Linked DNA regions of Cecembia calidifontis. The protein of the gene in region 1 interacts with the protein of each later gene in a pairwise test. Links are inferred from orthologs where the notes say so. Each region holds a gene or a part of one and is shown in the gene's direction. Other genes may lie near its edges.

Region 1 (3,559 bases):
TGTCCGCAGTGCTTAATTCTAATTTTTGGCTCATTTCATCAGGAAACTGGGACAAAAATCTGGGGTCAATCAGGTTCTGAATGGCAGATGCATACATCAGGACCACCAAGCTCACATTTACCTGAGAAGATATAAACCCCTTTTCCACTCCTTCCTGAATCAGCCTTTGAAAACGGAGATAGGCCGACTGCCTGATATATCCTTGGAGTTCTTTCCAAATTTCAGGGGCATGTTCTCTCAAATCTTCTAACAATTCCGGATTGATAGGGGCCAGATCGGTCGCCACGATGGTCAGCATAGACTTTAACTTGGCGGTATAGGGAATGTATTTGTTGTCCAACAGGCTTTCTACCTTAATGGACAGCCTGCTTTTCAACATATCAAAGGTAGCCGCCAGCAACTCCATTTTACCAGGATAAAACTTATACAGGGTCTTCTTGCTCATGGATAGCCCTTGGGCAATATCATCCATGGTGGTTTTCCTGTATCCCTGAACTAAAAAAAGCCTGTAGGCTGCCTCTAAAATTTTAGATTCAATATCTGCTTTTTTACTCATAGTAGGGTTTATGGATTTCAAATATAGCTAATCCCAAAGATTTCCCTGAGCCATCAATTAAAAAGGATTCAATATCGAGGATTCCTTTGAGTTTCCTTGGACAAAGTTTAATTTTGAACGGATAGCCAAAAATTATTTTGAAAATCATGACCCCAGAGCAGGCAAAAGCTAGGATTGAAGAACTCACCCGGCAGATAAATTACCACAACCATCTTTATTATCAGGAAGATAGAACAGAGATTTCAGATTTTGAATTTGACAAACTTTTAGAGGAGCTCATCCGACTGGAAAAAGAATTTCCCCAGTTTCTGGAACCTGATAGTCCCAGCCAAAGAGTAGGCGGGACCATTACCAAAGAATTTGAAACTGCTTTGCATGAATACCGCATGCTTTCTTTGGGCAACACCTATTCCGAGGAAGAATTGAATGCTTTTGATGAAAGGGTGGCAAAAGGCCTGGGGCATAGAAATTATGAGTATTTCTGTGAACTGAAATTTGATGGAGTGGCCATCAGCCTGGTTTATGAAAACGGCAAATTGGTAAGAGCAGTGACCCGGGGAGATGGCACCAGAGGGGATGTGGTCACTGAAAACGTCAAAACCATAAAAAATATTCCTTTGCATGTCAAAGGGAACGACATCCCTGCAAAATTTGAGGTCCGTGGGGAGATTTTTCTGCCCAAGAAGGAGTTTGAAAAAATAAACGCCGAACGCGAAGCAAACAGGGAACCTTTGCTGGCCAACCCAAGGAATGCAGCATCTGGAACCTTAAAAATGCAGGACAGTGCCATCGTGGCAAAAAGAAGGCTGAATTGTTATTTTTACCAGCTTTTGGGTGAAGACATTGGGGTCAACAAACATGATGAAGCTATACATTTGATTGAAAAATGGGGTTTCAATGTATCCCCAACCTACACCAAATGTAAAAATATGGAGGAGGTATTCCGCTATATTACCCTATGGAAAGAAAAGCGATTTGAATTGCCACTCGATACAGATGGCGTAGTTTTGAAAATCAACGATTATGACCAAAGGGAAGAATTAGGCTTTACTGCCAAAATCCCAAGATGGGCAATTGCTTTCAAGTACCAGACAGAGAGTGCCGCTAGTGAACTTCTATCCATCACTTATCAAGTTGGAAGGACCGGGGCCATTACTCCCGTCGCCAATCTGGCTCCTGTGCTTTTGGCTGGCACTACCGTCAAAAGGGCATCCCTCCACAATGCCAATGAAATTGAAAGGCTTGGACTGTATGAAGGGGATACAGTGATGGTAGAAAAAGGAGGGGAAATTATCCCAAAAATCACCGGGGTGGTGCTTGAAAAAAGAAAACCTGGCTCCAAACCCATTGCCTATATCGATCATTGTCCGGAATGCGAAACACCCTTGATTAGAAAGGAAGGAGAAGCCAAACATTTCTGTCCGAATGCCAAAGGCTGCCCTCCACAGATATTGGGAAGAATAGAGCATTTTGTCCATAAGAGGGCCATGGATATTGATTCGCTCGGAACTGAAAGGATCAAAACCCTGATCGATCAGAAATACATCAGCAATTTTGCAGACCTGTATGAACTGGAAAGCAAAGCAGACCAACTTCTTGGATTGGAAATGAGCCAGGATCAATACCAAAAATCTGACGATGGCTATTTGTTTATTTCACTTCCCAAGGCATTCTTTGCCCTCACGGAGGGATTATCCCTGACTTCCATCCAGAAATTCTGTGAACGCTATGCTGAACAACCCCTTAGAGAAGTTTTGGATAATTTTGAAATGTTTATCCGAACTTCAAATAAAAAGGTCGCCCAGAATATTGGCACCATCAGAAAGCTGGAAGAAATACTGTTTACCAGCCATTTGCCTCAAATGGAAGATTACCTTCCAGTCCCTGTAGTATTAAATGTGCTGATAGGTAACTGGATCTCATTAGAGGATTTGATAAAAGCTTCATTGCATGAGAATACAGTCCATGGAATTATGATCAAACTGAACCTTCCCATCAGCAGTGAACAGGAAGAGCGGATCAAAAAAATGAAAGCCAACACATTCCAGGAAGGGGTGATTACCAATATGCTGGAAGGTATAAGGGCATCTAAAGCGCAACCTTTTGAAAGGGTACTCTTTGCTCTGGGGATTAGGAATATCGGAGAAAACACTGCCCAGATTTTAGCGAGACATTTCAAAAACATTGACAATCTTAAGGAAGCAAATACTGAAGAATTGTTGGCGATTAACGGGGTCGGCGAGACCTTGGTGGAAAGTATTCATGCCTACTTTAAGGACCCTGAAAATCTTCAAATTATCGAAAGGCTCAAAGCCCATGGCCTGAAATTTGAAGTGGAAGCCACAGAAAAAGCTCTGGAAAGTGAAGTATTAAAAGGCTTGAAGATTCTCGCTTCGGGAAAATTGAACCATTTCAAGCGGGATGAGATTATAGACTTTATTGAAGCCAATGGAGGCCAATACCTGAAAGCTGTCTCCAAATCGCTTGACTTCATCATAGAAGGTGAAGACATGGGACCAAGTAAAAAAGAAAAAGCCGAAAAACTTGGGATCAAGATGATATCAGAAGAAGAATTTCTTCAGTTGGTGGGTAAAAAATCTTAAAAATGAAGTGGATTAAAGATTGGATGGTAAAAAGGCAGGTAAATGCAAAACTTCATATGCTCAAAGCAAAGGATGTAAGGATTCCACAGGAAATAAAAACCATAGGCATTATTGCTGCCTCCTCTGCTGATTTTGAGCTCACCAAAGAAACCGTACGCCAACTATGGGGATATAAAGTAAGGGTCATCGGGTTTTATTATGAAGAAAATAAGGATCAGCCAGTAGACAGTATGTCTTACAAGCATTTCGACCTTCTGGGAAACCCAACAGCATATTTCAATGCATTTATGACTGAAAAGTTGGATATAATTTTGGTCCCATCTTTACACCTTAATCCATATTTGCGTTATTTGCTGCTCTCAAATAAATGTAATTTCAATTTGGGCTTTTATACAGAAGA
Region 2 (13,436 bases), 2.4 Mb from region 1 along the record:
TGGGTAGCACTTAGGCCTTTGCAATTGGAAAACAACCCCTATGATAAGTATGTCATTGTTTTTCCTACAGGAATTGGCATGAAGTACAAGGCCAACGTATGGATGGATTTGATCTTAGAATTGAATTACCGGTGGACATTAACTGATTACCTTGATGACATCAGTGCTTTTAATGTAAGCGAATTTTACCTGGATCTGGTAAGTGATTATGGCACAAACGGTGATGGGCCTAACCCAGACCGCTTAAGATTGGCAATAAGAAACCCAAGTTTTTATAGGGAAAATGGAGAACCTGATGTCCAAAAAATATTAAATAACCGAGGCCGAATAAGGCGAGGTTCCGGACTTGATAACCGCTTTGATGGATATCTTTCTTTTAACATTGGCGTTGAACTCTACCTTTCCCAGGATATTTGGGACAATTGGGTTTTCAGAAATAGACTGAAAGAGAAACAGTATCGTTTCTGGTAATACCCCCCCTTTTTTTGCTAAATTTGAAGCCACAGAATACTTGCAGCTTATCGGCATTTTATCAGCCGTTTACGGTTTATTTTTCTATTTTTGCAAGCAATTCTTCAAAAACAAAGCATTTATCAAAAAATGGCTGATTATAATTTTCAGGAAATAGAAAAAAAATGGCAGGCTTACTGGGAAAAAAACCAGATTTTCAATGCCAAAGCTGATCCTTCCAAACCAAAATTTTATTCTTTGGACATGTTCCCCTATCCTTCGGGAGCAGGACTTCATGTGGGGCATCCCCTTGGCTATATCGCTTCTGATATCATCACGAGGTTCAAAAGGCTTCAAGGTTACAATGTCCTGCATCCCATGGGATATGATTCATTTGGCCTTCCTGCCGAACAATATGCCATTCAAACTGGCCAGCATCCAGCCATTACCACTGAGCAAAATATCCAAAGATATACTGAACAGTTAAAAAACATAGGCTTTGCATTTGACTGGGAAAAAGAAGTAAGGACCTCTGACCCGGAATATTACAAATGGACTCAATGGATTTTCATGCAGCTGTTCAACAGCTATTATGATAAAAAAGAAGATAAAGCCAAAAGCATTGCTTCTTTGGTAGAAAAATTTGAAACCTCAGGCAATCTGGAAGTGGATGCAGTATGCGATGAGGACACAGCTCTTTTTACTGCTGAGGATTGGAAAGGCTTTTCAGAAAAACAACAACAGGAGATCCTTTTAAAATACAGGCTGACATTCCTAGCTGAAACCACCGTAAACTGGTGTCCTGCCCTTGGAACTGTACTTTCAAATGATGAGGTAAAAGACGGCTTTTCTGAAAGAGGCGGACATCCGGTAGAACGGAAAAAAATGATGCAGTGGAGCATGCGCATCACTGCCTATGCAGAAAGGCTGCTTCAGGGCTTGGAAAAACTGGAATGGTCCGATCCCATCAAAGAAATGCAACGCAACTGGATCGGAAAATCCACCGGAGCTGAATTGGTTTTCCAGGTTAAAGGACAGGATAAACTGATCAAAGTTTTTACCACAAGGATTGACACAATTTATGGAGTGACCTACCTGGCATTAGCGCCTGAACATGATTATGTTCAGGACCTGATTACAGACGATCAAAGGGAAACTGCCGAAGCTTATGTGGAATTGGCAAAAAACCGCTCTGAAAGAGATAGAATGTCAGATGTGAAAACTATTTCTGGGGCATTTACGGGTTCCTATGCCATCAACCCTTTTAATGGGGAAGAAATCCAAATCTGGGTTGCAGATTATGTGCTGGCAGGCTATGGAACAGGTGCGGTCATGGCTGTTCCTGCCCATGATGAGCGGGATTATAATTTTGCCAAGCATTTTGGATTGGAAATCCGCCAGGTCATTGAGGGAAGTTTGGAAAATGGATCCTTCCCCGGAAAAGGAGGAACTATCATCAATTCTGATTTCCTTTCCGGCCTGGAAATGAAGGAGGCCATGAAAAAGGCCATTGCCTATCTTGAAGAAAAAAATATAGGTAAAGGCAAAATCCAATACCGCATGAGGGACGCTATTTTCACCCGTCAAAGGTATTGGGGAGAACCCCTCCCTGTCTATTTCAAGGACGGTCTTCCCTATCTGATTGATGAAAAAGACCTACCTTTGGTTTTGCCTGAAGTGGACAAATACCTTCCAACTGAGGATGGTGAACCTCCATTGGGAAGAGCAAAGGATTGGACTTATAAAACAGAGGAAGGAGTATTCCCTTTGGAAAAAAGCACCATGCCTGGCTGGGCAGGATCAAGTTGGTACTTTTTCAGGTATATGGATCCCAAAAACCAGGACAAGCTCGTAGATCCCGAAATTGAAAAATATTGGGGTGCGGTAGACCTTTATATTGGCGGGGCAGAGCATGCTACAGGCCACTTGCTGTATTCCAGGTTTTGGACCAAGTTTCTCTATGATATCGGTGCAGTAAGCATTGAGGAACCCTTTCAAAAAATGATCAACCAAGGGATGATCCAAGGCAGGTCTAATTTCGTGTATAGGCTAAAAGGGAGCAATACATTTGTCAGCTTCGGCTTGAAGGATCAATACGATACCTCTGCCATGCATGTTGATGTCAATATTGTTCACAATGACCAATTGAATTTGGAAAAGTTCAAGGCTTGGAGGCCTGACCTGGCCGATGCGGAATTTATTCTTGAAGATGGAAAATACATCTGCGGGGCCGAAGTAGAAAAAATGTCAAAGTCCAAGTACAATGTGGTGAATCCAGATGATATCATACAAAGATATGGCGCAGACACCCTTAGACTTTATGAAATGTTCCTTGGGCCACTTGAACAGTTCAAACCATGGAATACAAACGGCATAGATGGCGTATCGAAATTCCTGAAAAAACTTTGGAAACTTTATCATGACCAACAGGGAAATTTCTTTGTTTCCGAAGAAAAAGCCAGCAAGGAAGAACTGAAGACCCTGCATAAAACCATCAAAAAGACAAGGGAAGACCTAGAAAACTACTCCTTCAATACTTCCGTGGCATCTTTCATGATTTGCGTGAACGAACTGACCACTTTGAAATGTAACAAAAGGGAAATTCTGGAACCTTTGGCCATTATCATTTCGCCTTATGCCCCACATATTGCAGAGGAACTTTGGTCTATGATGGGTCATCAAAATTCCATCATCTATGCACAATTCCCAGTATTCAATGAGGAATACCTGGTAGAAAACAGTCATGAATACCCGGTGTCTATCAATGGAAAAGTTAGGGCTAAATTACCCCTTTCCCTGTCCCTTAGCAGGGAAGAAGTGGAAAAGGCCGCCTTATCAGACAGCACGGTACAAAAATGGCTCGAGGGGAAATCACCTAAAAAAGTGATCGTAGTCCCTGGGAAAATTATCAATATTGTGATTTAAGGCTGATCCTCCTGTAGAAATAACTACGGGAGGATTTTAATTCCAACGTCATGAACCGACTTTATTTTTCCCTTGCAGCGTTATTGTCCTCGGGTATTTTTGCTTATGCTTATTGGAAGGAATGGATTGCCATTCAATGGATGGGGGAAAAAGCAGTATTGCTGCCTGATTCAGGTTATGCTCCTTATTTTCATGCCTCTGAAGAGCTTTATCTCCGCGTGCTTCTAATTTTCGCACTCCTCTTTTCAATCATCTTTGTGGCCAGCATTGTATTTTCTCTTAAAAAAAACCATAAGGCGGTGTTTTTCTGTTTCATCTTCAGCATGTTGACCATATTTGCAGTCATGATCAATGGGGCAATTAAGTAAAACTTTGACTACCTTTGCGCCATGGAAATATCAAACAATGCAGTAGTAGGTCTTACCTATGAATTAAAAGTCAGTAAAGAACAAGACGAAATCGAATCCGCTCCATTCAGTGTTGAAGTCAGGGATGAGGAGGATCCGTTTTATTTCATATTTGGACAAAGCGGATTGCCCGAAAAGTTCGAGTCTTTCCTTGTAGGAAAAAAGGAGGGGGAAAGCTTCAGTTTCATGATCGCATCAGCTGAAGCTTATGGTGAGGCTGATGACGAACTCATCATGGCATTGCCAAAAGATCAATTCACCAAGGAAAGAGGTTTTGAGCCGTATATGTTGGAAGAAGGTAATTTTTTGCCCTTAATGGATGAAAATGGGTACCCGCTTCAGGCAAAAGTGCTCAAAGATCTGGGCGAAGAAGTATTATTGGATTTCAATCATCCTTTGGTAGGGTTTGACCTTCATTTTGAGGGAGAAGTATTAGAAGTAAGGGAGGCAACGCCGGAAGAACTGGACCACGGTCATGTTCATGGCGAACATGGTTTCGATCACGAATAAAAAAACAAATTTCCAGGGCAAAAGCTCTGGAAATTTGTTTTAAAAAGGACCTATCACCTTTCCAGCATCCCATTTTAGGAAAATTTTTTGTCCTGGGAAAAATTCCCTTTTCTTGTCCTCAACCTTCCATATTTCACCTGTACCTAATTGAATTGTAAGCTGGTTATAATGTACCAAGTATTGCCTTTCTTTTACTTTTGCGGGGATACCTGTGCTCTTATAAAGCTGAATATCTGAAGGGCGTATATAGCAATGCTGATCACCAGGTAAAGGATTCAAATGACTGAAAAGCTTGGCGGCATAAAGGTTTTTTGGTTTTGTAAATATTTCTTCGGGATGGCCTTTTTGGATAAGCTTTCCCTGTTGTACCAAAACCAGGTCATTGGACATCTGAAGCGCATCATCCAAATCATGGGTAACAAACAATACAGTAACCTTTAAGGCTACAAACATTTCCCTTAATTCGGAAATCAATTCTCTCCGCTGTATGGTATCCAAGCTGGAAAATGGTTCGTCCAATAAAAGTACCTGCGGTTCCAAACTCAGGGCTTTTCCAATAGCCACTTTTTGCTGCTGCCCTCCTGAAAGTTGTCTTGGCAGTTTTTCTTTATACTTCTCTAATCCCAATAATTTTAAAAGGGTTTTTACCCTTTTCTCCTTATAGCTTTTATCATAAAGCAGGAGAGGCCTTGCTATATTTTCTTCTACAGAAGAATTGGGATACAAATGATAATCCTGATAAACCAACTGAATTTCGTCATATCCAGGTACAAGTTTTTCTTTGGGATTCGCTATCCTCATCCCCTCCAAATAAACCTCGCCGTCATTCCGGTTTTCCAAACCAGCTACAATTCTTAAGAGCGTGCTTTTTCCAGAACCACTTTCTCCAATCAGAGAAACCACCTGTCCTTTTTCCAAATTCAAGGAAAACTCTTTTAAAACAGGCTGACCGTTTTCATAGCTTTTCTGGATTTTATCTAATCTTAAATAGGTCATCCGGCAATATGACTTTGTTGGATTTTTTTGGTTAGGCTGTTAAAAACAAGATAAAAGGAATGGTCCACCAATTGAAGGATTAAACCATCCGGAACAGAACCGTCACAACTGATGGCATTCCAATGATTTTTGCTCCTATGATATCCCGGCAGTACACCCTCATGCCTTTCCCTTAATTCGATAGCCCGATCAGGATCACACTTTAGGTTCCCACTTTCAAAAACAAAAATTTAGAACATTCTTTTCGCCACCCAAATAATGATAGCGGCAAGGAACATCAAGATAGATATTTTATTGATCCCGTGCATCATCCTCAAATTGAAATTGGTAGGCCTGTTTGGATCCGGTTTTTGGAATACACGGACAAAGTAATTGGCTACTTCTCCAAGTTGAAAAAACTCTTTAATTCTACTGTTTGCCATGCTGATTAATTTTAGAATTGAATTGAGGGCATACTGATAGGTATGCCCAGTATTTTTAGGATATAACCTGAATATCATGCCTCAGGTTCAATCCACATGCCATCTTTTCTGATGATTTCAATCAGTTCGTCAACCGCCTTCTCTGATGGAACTGATTTTTTAACTACCTCTTTTCCTTTATAAAGTGTAATCTTTCCTTTTCCTGAACCTACATACCCGTAGTCTGCATCTGCCATTTCTCCTGGGCCGTTTACGATACATCCCATGATACCGATTTTAACACCTTTTAAGTGATCTGTTCTTTTCCTGATCATGGCGGTCGTCTCCTGAAGATCAAAAAGCGTTCTTCCGCAAGAAGGACAGGAAATGTATTCTGTTTTTGACATCCTGGTCCTTGCTGCCTGAAGTACCCCAAAGCTCACAGAATTATGCAATTTAATCTGATCCAAGATTTGGGGCCTAGGCGCACCTCTATAAGCTCCCAAGCCAATCATGATTCCTTCACCCAAACCATCTATTAACAAACCTCCAACATCTGTAGCTGCATAAAGCATGGTCTTATCCTGGTCCTGTTGAGGATAATTTACCCTCACTACCACAGGAAGAATGCTGTGGTTTTCCATCAATTCAAAAAAGGCCCTTCTTAGTGCCGGCATGGTATGGAGGTTGTAACTGTGCAAAATAACCACCACATCTTTTCTTCCCTCTAATAAGTGCAAGGCTTCTTTTACTTCTTGATCTGATAACATCAGGAAGTTCAAACCATAGTGCAGTTTTTCCGCCTCCCGGAATTCTTCCAAGGTTAATGCCGGAAATTTATTGACCTGGTCTTCCGCATTGAGCCAAATAGCATAATGCTGGATTTCCTTCATGCCATTAGGCAGCATAAAAGGTATTGGGTTGGAGCCAGAAAAGACATAATCCGCACCAAGATCATTCATTTTCCACTTATCCAATTCCGGAAGGTAAAAATGCCCCACATGCTTCATTTCCTTTTCCGTGATGTTTTCCACCGCAGAAATATCGGCTATTACCCTTGGTACATTGGTTCCGCCGAAATTAAACACCTCTATGGTATCCCTACGGTTATACTCAAATGGATTAACTGGATAATGGGTAAGGTCCGGAATAAAGTCATGTTCGGTTCTGTTCTCATACCTATCTACAAGGGCTTTGGCCACAGGAGCCTCAAACTCAGGGTCCTCTGTCAATGAAACCCTGACAGTATCGCCTAGACCATCCTCCAGAAGAGTACCTATCCCGACAGCTGATTTGATCCTTCCATCTTCACCATCTCCGGCTTCTGTCACACCTAAATGTAGAGGATATGGTTTAAACCCTCCCTCATCAAGTTTTTGTACCAAAAGGCGATAGGCCTGAACCATCACCTGTGTATTGGATGACTTCATGGAAATGACCACATCATGGTAATTTTCTTCTTCACAGATCCTTAAAAACTCCAAGGCAGATTCCACCATACCAAGAGGTGTATCTCCATACCGGCTCATAATACGGTCAGAGAGGGAACCGTGATTGGTCCCGATCCTCATAGCGGTACCATGCTCCTTACATATCCTTACCAAAGGCAAAAAGCGTTCCCTGATCCTTTCAAGTTCTTCTTGATAACTTTGATCTGTATATTCTATAAACTCAAATTTCTTTTTATCCGCATAGTTTCCAGGGTTGATGCGTACCTTTTCCACAATTCTTGCAGCAATTTCAGCAGCATTGGGAGTAAAATGAATGTCAGCCACCAAAGGCGTATTGTACCCCCTTTTCCGGAGTCCTTCCTTGATATTCCTGAGATTCTCGGCTTCTTTGATACTAGGGGCCGTGATCCTGATCAATTGACAACCGGCCTCAATCATCCTGATACATTGTTCCACCGAACCCTCTGTATCCATGGTATCCACTGTAGTCATGGATTGGACCACAATTGGATTGTCACCTCCTATAATTACATCTCCCACTTTCACGGGAATGGTCTTTCTTCTGGAGTAAGCCGTCAGGCTATTACAATACCGCACTTTTTCCAATAAATATTTGGTTTCCATATTATTATAAGTCTCCTAATTGTGGTCTTATGACAATTTCTTCAACAACTGAATAAGGGGAAAGGTTATAGGCCGACCAAACAGAAGCGGCAATATCCTCAACTTTCATAAACCTTTCCAAAGGAATTTCCACTCCTTCCCAACTTGCCGTATACGTGGCCCCAGGAAGAATGGAAGTTACTTTGATATTATAATCTTTCAACTCCTGTCTCAGGCATTTGGTAAAACCCAACATGGCCCACTTGGATATTGCATAACTTCCTCCATTGGCATAAGCTGTAAGCCCTGCTATGGAACCCATGGAAAAAATATGGCCCGACTTTCTTTCCATCATCTCTGAAGTAAAAGCCCTAGTAAGGTAATAAGCAGAAAAAAGGTTGGTCTGCATCATCATCTCAAAATTGCCTTCTGGCTCTGAATGAATGGCACCAGGAAGAAATATTCCTGTATTATTGACCAAAACATCAGGGATAGCCTGGCTTTTTACCAACGATGAAAATCGCTGAACTTCGTCTTTTCTGGAGAGATCCGCTTCTGTCACAAAAATCTTTTGACCTGGAAATCTGGACAAAAATTCCTTTTCTAATGTTTCGAGGTCTTTGGCATGCCTTGAACAGGTAAATACATCAAACCCCTCTTCTCCAAACCTGTCGATGATGGCCCTACCTATTCCTTTTGTACCTCCGGTTACCAAAATGCTTTTGGTCATTTGATTAGTATTTTAATAGTTAGTATAACAACTATTTACAGCGAGCAAAGTTACATTTTTTTGAAAACTTTCTGAACTTAAACGGATAATCGGCGGTGCTCCTGAATTTTTTATCCTAATTTTATTTTCATGGAAACACAGATTACCGATAGACTTGAACTGGCGGCACATTTTGTAAACAGCACCAATAACCCCATTTTCCTTACCGGAAAGGCCGGAACAGGTAAAACTACCTTTTTGAGGAATCTGGCATCATTGACACACAAACAGTTTGTTATTGTAGCGCCAACGGGAATCGCTGCATTACATGCAAAAGGAGTAACCATACATTCTCAATTTTTATTGCCATTGGGGAGCTTTTTACCTACAAAAGAACCGGAAGGGAATTTTGGCAATCAAGGAAATATTTTCACCCAGTTTTCACTAAGTAGAAAACATCCTTTGAATGGTGGAAGAAAACAGGTACTTGGTTCAATTGATCTTCTCATAATTGATGAAGTGAGCATGCTTAGGGCTGACATTTTGGATGCCATCGATTTCAGGCTTAAAAGTGTCAAAGGAAATTTCAAAGAGCCATTTGGGGGAGTACAGGTATTGATGATTGGGGACTTGTTCCAGCTACCTCCAATTGTCAGGGAAAACGAATGGGAAATCCTGAGCAAATTTTATAACAGCATGCATTTCTTTGAGGCCCATGCCCTCAGAGAATCTGGAATGGTCTATCTGGAACTGGACAAAATTTTTAGGCAAAAAGATGAAGTCTTCATTAATATCCTGAATCATCTAAGGGATAATTGTGCCAATGAGGAAGATATCAAGATCTTGAATAAGCATTTCAAAACCGAAGAGGAGATTAAAAACCTAGAAGACACTATCATCATAACCACTCATAATTTTAAAGCAGATGCCCACAACCAGAAAGAACTTCAGGCCTTGAAAAGCCCCTCTCACTTTTTTCAGGCCATCATTGAAAAAGATTTTCCCGAACATTTATACCCGCTTCCAAAAACCCTTGAGCTCAAAGAAGGTGCGCAGATCATGTTTATTAAAAATGACAGTAGTGGCAACGGGGAATATTACAATGGTAAAATGGCTAAAATCAAAACAATTGATGAGGAAGGAATTCAAGTGATAATGGCCGAGAATAAGGTCCTGTATACCCTAAAAAGAGAAGTTTGGGAAAACAAACGCTATGTTGTCAATGAATCAACCAAAGAATTGGAAGAAGAAATTATCGGCAGTTTTGAACAGTACCCCATAAAATTGGCATGGGCTGTAACCGTCCATAAAAGTCAGGGATTAACTTTTGACAGGGCTATCATAGATGTAGGGCAAGCATTTGCACCAGGCCAGGTCTATGTCGCATTGAGTAGGCTAAGAGGATTGGAGGGTTTGATCCTGAGAACAAGAATTCAAAATAACATCATATATAGCGACCATCAAGTAGTCAATTTTACACAAAAAACTGCATTCCAAGAACCACTGGAAACGCTTCTGGAAAAACACCAAAGACGATATGTGGAAAAATTACTATTGGAAACCTTCAGCTTAGATGGGCTGTTCAAAGCGCTTATAAATTTCAATAAGGAAAATGAAAGCAGTTTGGAATTTGAGGACGAAGAAATGAAACAAGCCATTCCTAAACTCCTTGAAAATCTAAATGCTGAAACTGAAAATACTCTTAAGTTTCAAAGACAATTGATCCAACTCTTATTTGCGAAAGATGAAGACAAATTGTTGGAAAGGTTGGAAAAAGGAACTATCTATTATTCGGAATTCCTTGAAAAGCAACTAACCCACTTATTGGGCCATGCTGCAGAAGTAGAAAGGTTTTCAAAAACCAAAAAGTACCTCGAAAGTTTGGCCCAAATTGAGTTGCAATTGTTACGTAAACTTACCCAAATCAAAAAAGTAAGTATTCTCGTCTCTTGTATTCTACAGGGAAAAGAAATAGGAAAACTGGACCGAATCCCGATAGAAACCTCACAATTACGACTGAAACTTGCCAAAGAAGCCAAAGAAAATGCATTGAGTAACCCCAAGTTTTCAAAAAACAGAACGGGTAAGAAAAAGAAATCAGAAGATGGGCCGAGTTTAAAAAGAGTAAAAGGAGAAACCTATGAAATCACTTTCGAGATGAGTGATTTTGGAGCTAGTATTGAAGAAATAGCCATACAACGGGGTTTGGCCGAATCAACCATAAAAGGACACTTGGCCAAAGGTATTCAGGAGGGACGGATTTCTTTATTTACTCATATGGATGAAGCAACTTATCAAAAAGTGGCTGAACTCATTAAAAAATATGATGCGGATTTAGCCATGATTCGCCAAGAAGAACCCGGAACTTATGACTTTGGAACATTAAAGATGGTAGCCGCCCATATGGGTTTACATAAATCTTAAACAGATCAAATGGTTGTCAGGACCTGAAATTACCTGGCACCTCATACCGAAATAAAATTTCCAATTTCCAAAATTCCCCAACTTCCGCTGTCTGATTTTCCAAACTTGGAAGGTGGTTTTGCAACAGAAAATAAGAGAATGAATTTTTTTGAACCACAACTTGTCCCGAATTTCGGGAACAGTGACAAAAGCAAACAAAAAATCCACCCTGACCTGTCCTTCCGAAATCCGCCTTCCCCCTTTTTCCCTGTGTCTTGTGTCTTGAATCTAATCTCTAGTCTCTCGCCTCTCGCTTCTAACCTCTTGACCTATAAACGCCAAAAGCCTTCCAGTTTCCTGAAAGGCTTTTAAATAATGTGGCGGCGATCCCGGTTCCCGGGACAGGCTCTACTCTCCCCGGGCGCAACCCCTTCCGTATTGTGCGCAAAACACAAAAGCCTCCCAGTTTCCTGAAAGGCTTTTAAATAATGTGGCGGCGATCCCGCTTCCCGGGACAGGCTCTACTCTCCCGGGTGCAACCCCTTCCGTATTGTGCGCAAAACACAAAAGCCTCCCAGTTTCCTGAAAGGCTTTTAAATAATGTGGCGGCGACCTACTCTCCCGGGTGTAACCCCAGTACCATCGGCGCTGCAGGGCTTAACTTCTCTGTTCGGGATGGGAAGAGGTGGGACCCCTGCGCTGGGCCGCCTATGCTTTTAGATATAAGACCGAAGACACAAGACATAAGACTTAGCTCTGTCTGGCTTCCGGTCCATATATTCAATATCTTAAGTTCTGTTGACGTGCACCGAGTCCCAAGTCTTGTATCTTGTGTCTTGTGTCTCACGTCTAAAATGATCATGTCTCGCGGAAAATGCAACAGGCAGACTTCAGTAAGCTTTCGGGCTATTAGTACTGCTCGGCTTTGTCATTACTGACTTTACACCTGCAGCCTATCAACGTCATCGTCTCTGACGGCCCTGTTCGGAAGTCTCATCTCGGAGGGAGTTTCGCACTTAGATGCTTTCAGCGCTTATCTCTTCCCGACGTAGCTACCCGGCAGTGCAGTTGGCACCACAACCGGTACACCAGCGGTCAGTCCAACCCGGTCCTCTCGTACTAAGGTCAGGTCTCCTCAAACTTCCCACGCCCGCAACAGATAGGGACCGAACTGTCTCACGACGTTCTGAACCCAGCTCGCGTGCCACTTTAATGGGCGAACAGCCCAACCCTTGGGACCTTCTCCAGCCCCAGGATGTGACGAGCCGACATCGAGGTGCCAAACCTCCCCGTCGATATGAGCTCTTGGGGGAGATCAGCCTGTTATCCCCAGAGTACCTTTTATCCTTTGAGCGACGGCCTTTCCATTCAGTACCGCCGGATCACTATACCCGTGTTTCCACCCTGTTCGGCTTGTCGGCCTCACAGTCAAGCCCCCTTATGCTATTGCACTCCGCGCACGGTTACCAAGCGTGCTGAGGGAACCTTTGGAAGCCTCCGTTATCCTTTTGGAGGCGACCACCCCAGTCAAACTACCCACCAAGCAATGTCTCCCGGACATTCCGGGATTAGATACCAGGCAAACAAAGGGCGGTATTTCAACAGCGGCTCCACCGTGCCTGGCGACACAGTCTCACAGCCTCCCGCCTATCCTACACATCGTTTACCCGATACCAATGCTAAGCTGCAGTAAAGGTTCATGGGGTCTTTCCGTCCCGTTGCGGGTACACGGCATCTTCACCGTGACTACAATTTCACCGAGCTCATGGCTGAGACAGCGCCCAGATCGTTACACCATTCGTGCAGGTCGGAACTTACCCGACAAGGAATTTCGCTACCTTAGGACCGTTATAGTTACGGCCGCCGTTTACCGGGGCTTCAATTCAATGCTTCTCTTGCGATAACATCCCCTCTTAACCTTCCGGCACCGGGCAGGTGTCAGGCCTTATACATATTCTTTCGAATTCGCAAAGCCATGTGTTTTTGCTAAACAGTCGCCTGGGCCTTTTCACTGCGGCCCCCCTTTCGGAGGGCGCCCCTTCTCCCGAAGTTACAGGGCAATTTTGCCGAGTTCCTTAGCCATGACTCACTCGAGCACCTCAGGATCCTCTCCTTGACCACCTGTGTCGGTTTGCGGTACGGGCGCACATACGCTTATCGCCAGAAGTTTTTCTTGGAAGCCCTTAGGGACTCTGTCCGCTCCCCCGTAGGGTCGCGGTACTGTCAGGTTCGGCTAAAGCTGCGCATTTTACTACAGCTCCATTACCTACACCCTTTAACGCGGTATTCCGTCACCGCGCGGTCCTTTCATCACTCCGTCACTCCGTCACCTGTATGTGCGGTATGGGAATATTAACCCATTTGCCATCGGAATCCCCTAACGGGTTATCCTTAGGTCCCGACTGACCCTGATCCGATTAACGTTGATCAGGAAACCTTGGTCTATCGGTGTGGGGGTTTCACGCCCCCATTATCGTTACTTATGCCTACATTTGCTTTTCCAAACGCTCCAGCGCACATCGCCATGCGCATTCACCGCCGTTTGGAATGCTCCCCTACCACACAGACTGATGTCTGTATC

Evidence for each region.
Region 2: the proteins of ligA (region 1) and leuS interact in binary tests that used the Escherichia coli proteins (3 or more experiments, as listed by UniProt). The link is inferred for Cecembia calidifontis from one-to-one orthologs.

The regions. Positions count from the first base shown.
Region 1 is NZ_SGXG01000001.1:4,305,114-4,308,672, forward strand. What follows is about bases 324-3,430. They hold ligA (NAD-dependent DNA ligase LigA), read left to right. Parts: upstream 324-702; coding sequence 703-3,159; downstream 3,160-3,430. Other genes in these bases: BC751_RS18640 (TetR/AcrR family transcriptional regulator), read right to left, coding at 324-556; BC751_RS18650 (DUF6913 domain-containing protein), read left to right, coding at 3,162-3,430. Also shown: more of BC751_RS18640, read right to left, coding at 1-323; more of BC751_RS18650, read left to right, coding at 3,431-3,559. UniProt on the Escherichia coli protein: DNA ligase that catalyzes the formation of phosphodiester linkages between 5'-phosphoryl and 3'-hydroxyl groups in double-stranded DNA using NAD as a coenzyme and as the energy source for the reaction.
Region 2 is NZ_SGXG01000001.1:1,865,441-1,878,876, reverse strand. The notes cover bases 268-3,575. They hold leuS (leucine--tRNA ligase), read left to right. Parts: upstream 268-600; coding sequence 601-3,375; downstream 3,376-3,575. Other genes in these bases: BC751_RS08235 (hypothetical protein), read left to right, coding at 3,426-3,575; BC751_RS08245 (hypothetical protein), read left to right, coding at 268-471. In the rest of the region: more of BC751_RS08245, read left to right, coding at 1-267; more of BC751_RS08235, read left to right, coding at 3,576-3,743; BC751_RS08230 (FKBP-type peptidyl-prolyl cis-trans isomerase), read left to right, coding at 3,765-4,292; BC751_RS08225 (ABC transporter ATP-binding protein), read right to left, coding at 4,332-5,288; BC751_RS08220 (MmcQ/YjbR family DNA-binding protein), read right to left, coding at 5,285-5,518; BC751_RS08215 (DUF6728 family protein), read right to left, coding at 5,519-5,710; ispG ((E)-4-hydroxy-3-methylbut-2-enyl-diphosphate synthase), read right to left, coding at 5,785-7,764; BC751_RS08205 (SDR family oxidoreductase), read right to left, coding at 7,769-8,473; BC751_RS08200 (helix-turn-helix domain-containing protein), read left to right, coding at 8,603-10,876.